Linked DNA regions of Methylorubrum populi. The protein of the gene in region 3 interacts with the protein of the main gene of each other region in a pairwise test. Links are inferred from orthologs where the notes say so. Each region holds a gene or a part of one and is shown on either strand. Other genes may lie near its edges. The genes, in order: MPPM_RS01925, MPPM_RS15385 and MPPM_RS10905.

Region 1 (3,494 bases), 2.0 Mb from region 3 along the record:
GGCATCCGCGACCTCGCGCTCGGTGCGGCGGCGCAGGTTCTCCATCTCGGCCAGCGTGCGCAGCAGCCGGTCCTTGAACTCGTCGCGCTCGGCGATCGCGGCCGCCAGAGCCTCGGCATCCGCACCCGCGGTCGAGGAAGCGGCCTGCGGCGGCACCTCCGCCTCGGCGCCGTTGTGCCGGTCCTGATTCTCCATGTCGTCAGCCATCATCGTGCGATCGATCGGGTCTCGAAGTGTTCCGGGATGCGGCTGATATCATTCGGGCCATCCCCGAAATCAAGCGAAGGCCGCGCTATCGCCCCCTACAACTCCCGCGGCGGGGGCGAATCGACCAGGGCGTCGAGGCCTTCGGCGCGCAGCGCGGCGACGTCGCTGGCGAACACTTCCATTACCGCGGCGCGGATCATCGCGAGCCGGTCGGGCTGCATCACGCGGGTGCCGGTGAGGTCGGTCACGTAGAACACGTCCACCGCCCGCTCGCCGAAAGTCGCCACATGCGCCGAGGTGATGTTGAGGCTCAGGCGGTTCAGCGCCGTCGTCAGTTCGTAAAGCAGGCCCGGCCGGTCGAGGCCGGTGATTTCCACCACGGTCTCGCGGCTCGACAGGGCGTTGTCGATCGACACGTCCGGCGGAACGAGGAAGGTCTTGGGCGGCTGCTTCGGGTGCTTGTCGGCGACGAGTTCGGCGATCTTGATCTCGCCCTTGAGCGCCCGCTCGATCGCGGTGGCGATGCGCCCCGCCCGGCGGAGCTCGTCCTCGTCCCGCTCGAAGGCGCGGGAGATGAAGATCGAATCGAGGGCGAAGCCGTCGGTCGTGGTGAAAATCTGCGCATCGACGATGTTGCCGCCCGTGGTCGCGCAGGCGCCCGTGATGATCGCCAGCAGGCGCGGATGGTCCGGCGAGTAGACCGTCAGCTCGGTCACGCCGCGGACAGGATCGGTCTCGTAGGTGGTGGCGCTGGTGCGGCCCTCCTCCATCACGGTACGCAGGAAGCGGGCGTTCTTGTAGTGGCGCGTGCTGTCGACTTTCAGCCAGTACGCTTGGTTGTGGCGCGCGGCGTAGGCATCGAACACCTCCGAATTCCAGTCGGAGAGCTGCTCGCGCAGGGCCATCTGGATCAGCCGCACCCGGTCGGTGCGGGCGATCTCCGAGTGGCCGCCGGAGAGCACGACCTCGGTCTCGTCGTAGAGGGTGCGCAGCAGCGTGCCCTTCCAGGCCGTCCACACGCCGGGGCCGACCGCCTTGATGTCGGCGACGGTGAGGATCGCGAGCAGCTTCAGCCGCTCCAGGCTCTGCACCTCGCTCGCGAATTTCTCGATGGTCTTATGATCGGAGAGATCACGGCTCTGCGCCGTCATCGACATGAGCAGGTGATGCTCGACCAGCCAGGACACCGTCTCGGTCTCCGCCTGGCTGAGGCCGAAGCGCGGCCCGAGCTTGCGGGCGATGGCCGCGCCGGCGATCGAGTGATCCTCCGGCCGCCCCTTGGCGATGTCGTGCAGCAGGATCGCGACGTAGAGGGCGCGGCGGTTGTGGATCGTGTCGATGAGGCGCGAGGCCAGCGGATGCTCCTCGCGCACGCGGCCGGAATCGATCGCGGCGAGCACGCCGATCGAGCGCAGGAGATGCTCGTCCACCGTGTAGTGATGGTACATGTTGAACTGCATCATCGCGACGATGCGGCCGAATTCCGGAATGAACCGGCCGAGTACGCCGGCCTCGTTCATCGAGCGGAGGATCGTCTCCGGGGCGTTCTTCGAGGTGAGGATGTCGAGGAAGAGCCGGTTGGCTTCCGCGTCCACGCGCACCGCGTGGGTGATCAGGCGGAGCGAGCGGTTGGCCAGCCGCGCCGCATCGGGATGGATCGGCAGGTTGTGCCGGTCGGCCAGCCAGAACAGGCGGATCAGGTTGACCGGATCACGCTCGAACGCGTCCTCGCCGCGAATGTTGACCCTGCCATTGTCGATCCAGAAATCCTCGGCCTCGATCGAGGTCGCGCGGAAGCGGTCGCGAAAGCGGCCGATCCAGCGGTCGAGCACCGGCGTGCGCTTGGCGTGGCGCGCTTCGAGTTCCGCACACACGATCGCGGTCAGGTCGCCGACATCCTTGGCGATGAGGAAGTAGGCTTTCATGAAGCGCTCGACGCCCGAGAGGCCGCCGCGGGCGCCGAAGCCGAGCCGCTCGGCGATCTTGGGCTGAAGCCCGAACGACAGCCGCTCCTCGGCGCGTCCGGTCACGAAATGGATGTGGCAGCGCACGCGCCACAGGAACTCCTCGCAGCGTTCGAAAAGCTTGTACTCGTCCGGCGTGAACAGCCCGGCATGGACCAGCTCGACCTGATCGCGCACGCGGTAGGTGTATTTCGCGATCCAGAACAGGGTGTTGAGGTCGCGCAGACCGCCCTTGCCGTCCTTGACGTTGGGCTCGACGAGGTAGCGCGACGCGCCGGCCTTGGCGACGCGGGCGTCGCGCTCGCGCAGCTTGGCATCCACGAACTCGGAAGCCGAGCCGATCACAAGTTCCGTATCGAAGCGCGTGACCAGCTCCTCGAACAGGTGGCGTGAACCGAACAGGAAGCGGGATTCGAGCAGGGCGGTGCGGATCGTCATGTCCGCGCGGCCCTCGCGCAGGCACTCCTCCACCGAGCGCGTCGCGTGGCCGACCTTCAGCTTCAGGTCCCAGAGCACGTAGAGCATCGCCTCGACGACGCTCTCCGACCATGCCGTCTGCTTGTAGGGCAGCAGGAATAGCAGATCGATGTCCGAGCCCGGCGCCATCGTGCCCCGCCCGTAGCCGCCGGTGGCGATGATCGCCAGCTGCTCGCCCGTGGATGGATTGTCGTTGGGATAGAGACGCCAGACCACGGCATCGTAGATTGCCCGCACCACCGCGTCGGTGAGGCGGCTCAGCCGCTGCGCGCAGGCGATCCCGTCCCGCTCCTTCAACAGGAGACGCTCGGCCTCCCGGTGCCCGGCCTCGATCACCTTGCGCAACTCGGGCACGAGAAGCCCGCGCAGCTTGGTGGGTTCGCGCGCCTCGCGGTCGAGGGAGGCGACGACTTTTTCGAGGACGGGAACGGGGTCGAACATGGCCGTTCCGTTAGCATGTAAAGCGGGCTGCGGCATCGGCCGGTTGCAGCCGACCCGGCTGTTCTCTTCGGCGAATTTTTTGTTTGACGAAACGAACGTGACTGTTTTAGCCATCGGAAGGATCCAGGCAGCAAGCCGGACCGACGAGGGAGCCAGCCATATGATCCGACGCCGCCACGTCCTGTCCGCTTTCGTCGGATTCCTCGGGCTGCTGACGGCCGGTTCGGACCTGCGCGCGGCCGACGTCTCGGAGATCCGGCTCGACTGGGCGACCTATAACCCGGTCAGCCTCGTCCTGAAGGAGAAGGGGTTCCTGGAGGAGGCGCTGAAAGCCCGCGGCATCAAGGTGCGATGGGTCCAGTCGCTCGGCTCCAACAAGGCGCTCGAATTCCTCAACGGCAGCGC
Region 2 (3,151 bases), 970 kb from region 3 along the record:
TTGAGCCGCTCCATGGCGTCGGCGTCGAGGGTCTTTCGTGTCAGCCCCTCGCGCTCGACCAGCACGAAGAAGTGTCGGATCAGGTCGGGCACATCCTCCGAGCGCTCGCGCAGGGCCGGCAGGCGCAGGGGCACCACGTTGAGCCGGAAGAACAGGTCTTCGCGGAAGATGCCCTGCTGGATCGAGACGCGCAGGTCCTTGTTGGTCGCGGCGATGATGCGCACGTTGGTCTTGATCGGCACGCGCCCGCCGACGGTGGTGTACTCGCCCTGCTGAAGCACGCGCAGCAGCCGGGTCTGCGCCTCCATCGGCATGTCGCCGATCTCGTCGAGGAACAGCGTGCCGCCCTCCGCCTGCTCGAAACGGCCGGCCGAGCGGGAGAGCGCGCCGGTGAAGGCGCCCTTCTCGTGGCCGAACAGCTCGGACTCGATCAGGTCGCGTGGAATCGCCGCCATGTTGACCGGCACGAACGGCCCGGTGCGGCGGCGGCCGTAATCGTGCAGCGCGCGGGCGACCAGCTCCTTGCCGGTGCCGGACTCGCCCGTGATCATCACGGTGAGGTCGGTCGGCATCAGCCGGGCGAGTGCCCGGTAGATTTCCTGCATCGCCGGCGAGCGGCCGACCAGGGGAATGTCCTCGTTCTCCGGCCCGGCGCCGGGCGCGGGCGCGCCCCGAGGACGGGAGAGCGCGCGGCCGACGATCGCCGTCAGCTCCTTCAGATCGAAGGGCTTGGGCAGGTACTCGTAGGCGCCGCGCTCCGAGGCGCGGATTGCGGTCATGAAGGTGTTCTGCGCGCTCATCACGATGATCGGCAGTTCCGGCCGCACCCGCTTGATGCGCGGCAGCAGGTCGAACACGTTCTCGTCCGGCATCACCACGTCGGTGATGACGAGATCGCCCTCGCCCTGGGCGACCCAGCGCCAGAGCGTCGAGCAGTTCGAGGTGGTGCGCACCTCGTAGCCGGCCCGGGACAAGGCCTGGTTCAGCACGGTGCGGATGGCGGCGTCGTCGTCCGCGACGATGATGTGGCCGTTGGGCATGGCTCTCGACTCAGCGCTCCGCAGCCGATTCACGCCCGTCGCGGGCGCTCGACATGGGCAGCAGGATTCGGAAGGCGGTGCGGCGGGGAACGGGATCGCATTCGACGATGCCCCCATGGTCGCCGACGATCTTGGCCACCAATGCAAGTCCGAGGCCGGATCCCTGCGCCTTGGTGGTGACGAAGGGGTCGAACAGGTCGGACAGCATGTCGGGCGGAATGCCCGGCCCGTTGTCGCGCACCGCCACCTCGATGGGCAGGCTGACGCGCTCGCGCGAGCCGGGGATCTGGAGGCGCAGGCCCGTGCGGAAGGCGGTGGAGAGGGTGATCTCGCCCTCGACCGTATCCGTACCGATCGCCTCGGCGGCGTTCTTCACGAGGTTGAGGATCACCTGAATCAACTGGTCCCGATTGCCGAGGACCGGCGGCAGGGAGGGATCGTAGTTCTCGATGAAGCGGATGTGGCGGGCAAAGCCCGACTGGGCCGAGCGCTTCACCTGATCGAGCACGCCGTGCACGTTGACGGGCCCGCGCTCCACCGGCCGCTCGTCGCCGAACAGCTCCATGCGCTCGACGATGCGCACGATCCGGTCCGACTCGTCGCAGATCAGGCGGGTGAGAAGGCGGTCCTCGTCGTCGCGCTCCTGTTCGAGCAGCTGCGCCGCGCCGCGGATGCCGGCGAGCGGGTTCTTGATCTCGTGGGCGAGCATGGCGCCGAGCGCGATCATCGAGCGCGCGGCACCGCGATGGGTGAGCTGCCGGTTCATCTTGTCGGCGATGGTGCGCTCCTGGAGCATCAGCACCACCGAATCGTCCTCGTCGCGCAGCGGCGTCGCGAAGACGTCGACGCTGCGCTCCTGGCCCGAACGGGGCTGCACCAGCTCGACGCGGTATTCCGAAACGCTGGAACGGCGGCGGCGCACTTCGGCGACGAGCGCGATGATCGGCGAGGAGAAGGGAATGATGTCGCGAAGCCGCCCGCGCAGCATCAACCGGGCGGAGGCGTCGAAGAACAATTCGGCGGCGTGGTTGACCCTGAGGATCCGCTCGTCCGGCCCGATGGTGAGCACCGGCAGCGGCAGCGAGTTCAGCACCGCCTCGGCCGGCGGCGGGGATCCGGGAGCGGGCTCTTCGGAGAAAGGCATCAGGCCGCCTCGCCGAGGGGCGTGGTCGCCCGCCCGGCCGGTTCGAGAAATGCGCGCCGCAGGAGGCGGAGTGCCTCCGCGGGATCGTGGGTGGTGACGAGGCGGCGCCGGTCGTCCGAGCTCAGTCCGCCGGCCTCGTCGGCGTAGGCCGCGAGATGCTTGCGGGCGTGGCGCACGCCCATCGCCGCTCCATAAAGGGCGATCAGCCCCTCGTAATGCTCGGCCGCGACCGCCGCGCGCTGCTCCGCCGTGAGCGGCAGAGCGGTACGGCCCGCGAGACCGGCGGCGATCTCGCCAACGAGCCAGGGGCGTCCGACCGCCGCACGCCCCACCATAACGCCCGCTGCACCCGATTGCGCGAGGCAGGCGCGGGCCTCGTCCAGGCTCGTCACGTCGCCGTTGGCGATGACGGGGATGCGGACCGCCTCGACCACAGACCGGATCGCCGACCAATCGGCCCGGCCTTTGTAGAATTGCTGGCGGGTGCGGCCATGAACCGTCACGCCGTTGAGCCCGATCGCCTCGGCGCGTCGGGCCAGCTCGGCGGCGTTGAGGCTGGCATGGTCCCAGCCGAGCCGCATCTTCACGGTGACCGGCCCGTCGACCGCGCCGCGCACTGCGGCCAGGAGACGCGCCGCGTGGTCGAGGTCGCGCATCAGCGCCGAGCCGGACTCGCCGCCGGTCACGGTCTTGGCGGGACAACCCATATTGATGTCGATGGCATCGGCGCCGTTCGCCACGGCGATGCGGGCCGCCTCCGCCATCGGTTCGGGCGCGCAGCCGGCGAGCTGCACCACGTGGGGGTTCACCCCCGCGCCCTCGGCCCGGACCTGCGATTCGGCATCGCCCTTCGCGAGCTCTGCCGCCGCGACCATCTCCGATACCACCGCGCTCGCGCCGAGGCGCTGCGCGATGCGCCGCATGTGGAGGTCGGTGACACCTGACAGGGGTGCCAGAAGGACCGGCG
Region 3 (3,083 bases):
GCCGGCGCCGCCGAGGTCGGGCGAGACCAGGATACCGGTGGCGAGCGCACCGATGATGCCGCCGACGCAGTGCACGCCGAACACGTCGAGCGAGTCGTCGTAGCCGAGCGCGTTCTTCACGGTGGAGCACATCACGAAGCAGACGGCGCCCGCGACGAGACCGAGCACGATCGAGCCCATCGGGCCGGCAAAGCCCGCGGCCGGGGTGACGGCGACGAGGCCGGCGATGGCGCCCGAGAGCATGCCGAGCAGCGACGGCTTGCCCTTGGCGGCCCATTCCACGAACAGCCAGGACACGGCCGCGGCGGCGGTGGCGACGAAGGTGTTGATCATCGCCAGACCCGTGGTGCCGTTCGACTCGAGGTTCGATCCGGCGTTGAAGCCGAACCAGCCGACCCACAGGAGCGAAGCACCGATCGTGGTCATGGTCAGCGAGTGCGGGGCGAGCAGGTCGCGGCCGTAGCCGATGCGCTTGCCGAGCATCAGGCAGCCGACCAGACCGGCGATGCCCGCGTTGATGTGAACGACGGTGCCGCCGGCGAAGTCGAGGGCGCCCCACTTGAACAGCATGCCGGCATCGCCCAGCACCGCGTCGTACTCGGCCTTGGCCGCGGCATTGGCCTCGCCACCGGCGGCGGCGAGCTTGCGGGCCGCGTCGGCGAAGACGTCCGGGCCGCCCCAGTACCAGACCATGTGGGCCATCGGGAAGTAGATCAGCGTGACCCAGAGGATCGTGAACACGACCAGCGCCGAGAACTTCATCCGCTCGGCAAAGGCGCCGACGATGAGGCCGGGGGTGATCATCGCGAACGTCATCTGGAAGCAGATGTAGACGTATTCGGGGATCACGACGCCGTTGGAGAAGGTGGCCGCGACCGAGTTCGGATCGACGCCCTTGAGGAAGGCCTTGGAGAAGCCGCCGACGAAATCGTTGAGGCCGCCGCCGTTGGTGAAGGCGAGGCTGTAGCCGTAGGTGACCCACAGGAGGCAGACGATCGAGGCGATCGCGAAGACCTGGGTCAGCACCGAGAGCATGTTCTTGGTGCGCACGAGGCCGCCGTAGAACAGGGCGAGGCCGGGCACCGTCATCAGCAGGACGAGGACCGCGGAGATCAGCATCCACGCGGTGTCGCCCTTATTGGGCACCGGGGCGGCGGAGGTGACGGCGGGCTCGACCGCCGGCGCCTGCGCGAGCGACGGCTCGACGAGGAGGAGGCCGAGGGCGGCTCCTCCCAGCCCGAGCGCGAGAAGGTTACGAGGTTTCATGGACAGGAAGCTCCTGATCGCCGTGCGTCAAGCATTGAGGAGGGTGAAGGCGGCGGCGCGGCCGGGCGCGTTCCGCCGGAACGGGTGATGTACCGTCGGGATATCGGGGAGGAGACCGATGAGGGACCGGCTCTCAGAGCGCGTCGGCGTCGGTCTCGCCGGTGCGGATACGAACCGCCTTTTCCAGCGGCATCACGAAGATCTTGCCGTCGCCGATCTGTCCCGTGCGGGCGGCGCCGGCGATCGTGTCGATCACGTTCGTCACGAGGTCGGCCGCGACCGCCACCTCGATCTTCAGCTTGGGGAGGAAGCTCACGGCGTACTCGGCACCGCGGTAGATCTCGGTATGGCCCTTCTGCCGGCCATAGCCCTTGACCTCGGTCACGGTCAGGCCGTGGACGCCGATCCCGGTCAGGGCGTCGCGGACCTCCTCCAACTTGAACGGCTTGATGATCGCCATCACGATTTTCATGGGCGGCGCCCCCTTTGTTCTGCCTTCTCACCGCCGGCCACGCACCGGCCGAGACCCAGCGGTTCCGCAGGGATCGGGATGACCCTGCGACCGCGCGCCTTCATTCAAGGACCGTGCCAGACGGAACCAATTTCGCTCTCGCTCTTCTGCTCAGAACGTGAGCGAGAGCTGGCGCCGTGTCGAGCAGCTTGGCCGTGAAAACTGCCTTCGTAATAGGCAATCAGCCTGCCACATCGGCAGATTCTCGCAAGGTGCCCCTATCAGGAGCGGCGTTGCCGGATCAGTCCTTCCTGCGCGACCGACGCGATGAGGTGCCCGTCCTCATCGTGGAACGTGCCGCGGGCAAAGCCGAGTCCGCCCGCGGCGCTCGGGCTGTCCTGCGAGTAGAGCAGCCAGGAATCGGCCCGGAACGGCCGGTGAAACCAGAGGGCGTGGTCGAGGCTCGCCGACTGGATCTCCGGATCGAACACGGTGCGGCCGTGGGGGATCAGCGTCGCGTCGAGCAGGGTCATGTCCGAGGCGTAGGCGAGAACCGCCCGATGCACCGCCGGATCGTCCGGCAGGGGCTTCGTCGCACGCATCCAGACGTGGTAGCGGGCAGGCTTCGGCGCGCGGTCGCGATAGCGCTCGGTCTCGACCGGCCGCAATTCGATCGGCCAGGCCTGGGTGAAGTAGGCGAGCATCGGCTCGGGCACGATGCTGCCGCCCTCCCGAACGAGGGTTCGCGCATCCGACAGGTCGCCGGGCCCCGGCACGTCGGGAAGCCCTGCGGCGTGTTCGACGCCCGCCTCCGCCACGTGGAACGACACCGACATCGCGAAGATCGCCCGGCCTTTCTGGATCGCCTTGACCCGTCGCGTCGTGAAGCTGCCGCCGTCGCGGATGCGCTCGACCTCGTAGACGATCGGCACCGCCGGGTCGCCGCCGAGGAGGAAATAGGCGTGCAGGGAGTGGGGCGGGCGGGATGCCTCGACCGTGCGGGACGCCGCGACCAGCGCCTGGGCCACGACCTGCCCCCCGAAGACCCGCGGCCAGCCGATCCGGGGGCTGACGCCGCGGAACAGATCGGTCTCCAGGCGCTCCAAGTCGAGGATCGACAGAAGCGCGTCGACGGGATCGGGCCTAAGGGCTTCGGACATGGCGGCTTCGGACATGACGGCTTCTGCGGCTCTGGGACGGCGGGTGACGATGAGGGGCGGTCCCGACTTGGGGCGCGCCCGACGCACATAGCGGCTCGGCCCGGCGATGCCACGCGGGGCGCTCGCCCCCGGGAAACATCCCGGGCTGCGTGAATGGGGACTCCGCCACCGGGATCGCGTGCGCGCGGCGCGCGCGCTATGTGAAG

The links.
Region 1: the proteins of MPPM_RS10905 (region 3) and MPPM_RS01925 interact in binary tests that used the Escherichia coli proteins (3 or more experiments, as listed by UniProt). The link is inferred for Methylorubrum populi from one-to-one orthologs.
Region 2: the proteins of MPPM_RS10905 (region 3) and MPPM_RS15385 interact in binary tests that used the Escherichia coli proteins (3 or more experiments, as listed by UniProt). The link is inferred for Methylorubrum populi from one-to-one orthologs.

Annotation. Positions count from the first base shown.
Region 1 is NZ_AP014809.1:426,229-429,722, reverse strand. What follows is about bases 103-3,445. They hold MPPM_RS01925 ([protein-PII] uridylyltransferase), read right to left. Parts: upstream 3,126-3,445; coding sequence 303-3,125; downstream 103-302. Other genes in these bases: MPPM_RS01920 (aliphatic sulfonate ABC transporter substrate-binding protein), read left to right, coding at 3,250-3,445; grpE (nucleotide exchange factor GrpE), read right to left, coding at 103-210. Also shown: more of grpE, read right to left, coding at 1-102; more of MPPM_RS01920, read left to right, coding at 3,446-3,494.
Region 2 is NZ_AP014809.1:3,351,377-3,354,527, reverse strand. The notes cover bases 118-3,117. They hold MPPM_RS15385 (two-component system sensor histidine kinase NtrB), read right to left. Parts: upstream 2,185-3,117; coding sequence 1,051-2,184; downstream 118-1,050. Other genes in these bases: dusB (tRNA dihydrouridine synthase DusB), read right to left, coding at 2,184-3,117; ntrC (nitrogen regulation protein NR(I)), read right to left, coding at 118-1,040. Also shown: more of ntrC, read right to left, coding at 1-117; more of dusB, read right to left, coding at 3,118-3,151.
Region 3 is NZ_AP014809.1:2,380,253-2,383,335, reverse strand. Bases 70-3,001 are described here. They hold MPPM_RS10905 (P-II family nitrogen regulator), read right to left. Parts: upstream 1,739-3,001; coding sequence 1,400-1,738; downstream 70-1,399. Other genes in these bases: MPPM_RS10900 (acyl-CoA thioesterase), read right to left, coding at 1,999-2,892; MPPM_RS10910 (ammonium transporter), read right to left, coding at 70-1,266. In the rest of the region: more of MPPM_RS10910, read right to left, coding at 1-69. UniProt on the Escherichia coli protein: Involved in the regulation of nitrogen metabolism. Regulates the activity of its targets by protein-protein interaction in response to the nitrogen status of the cell.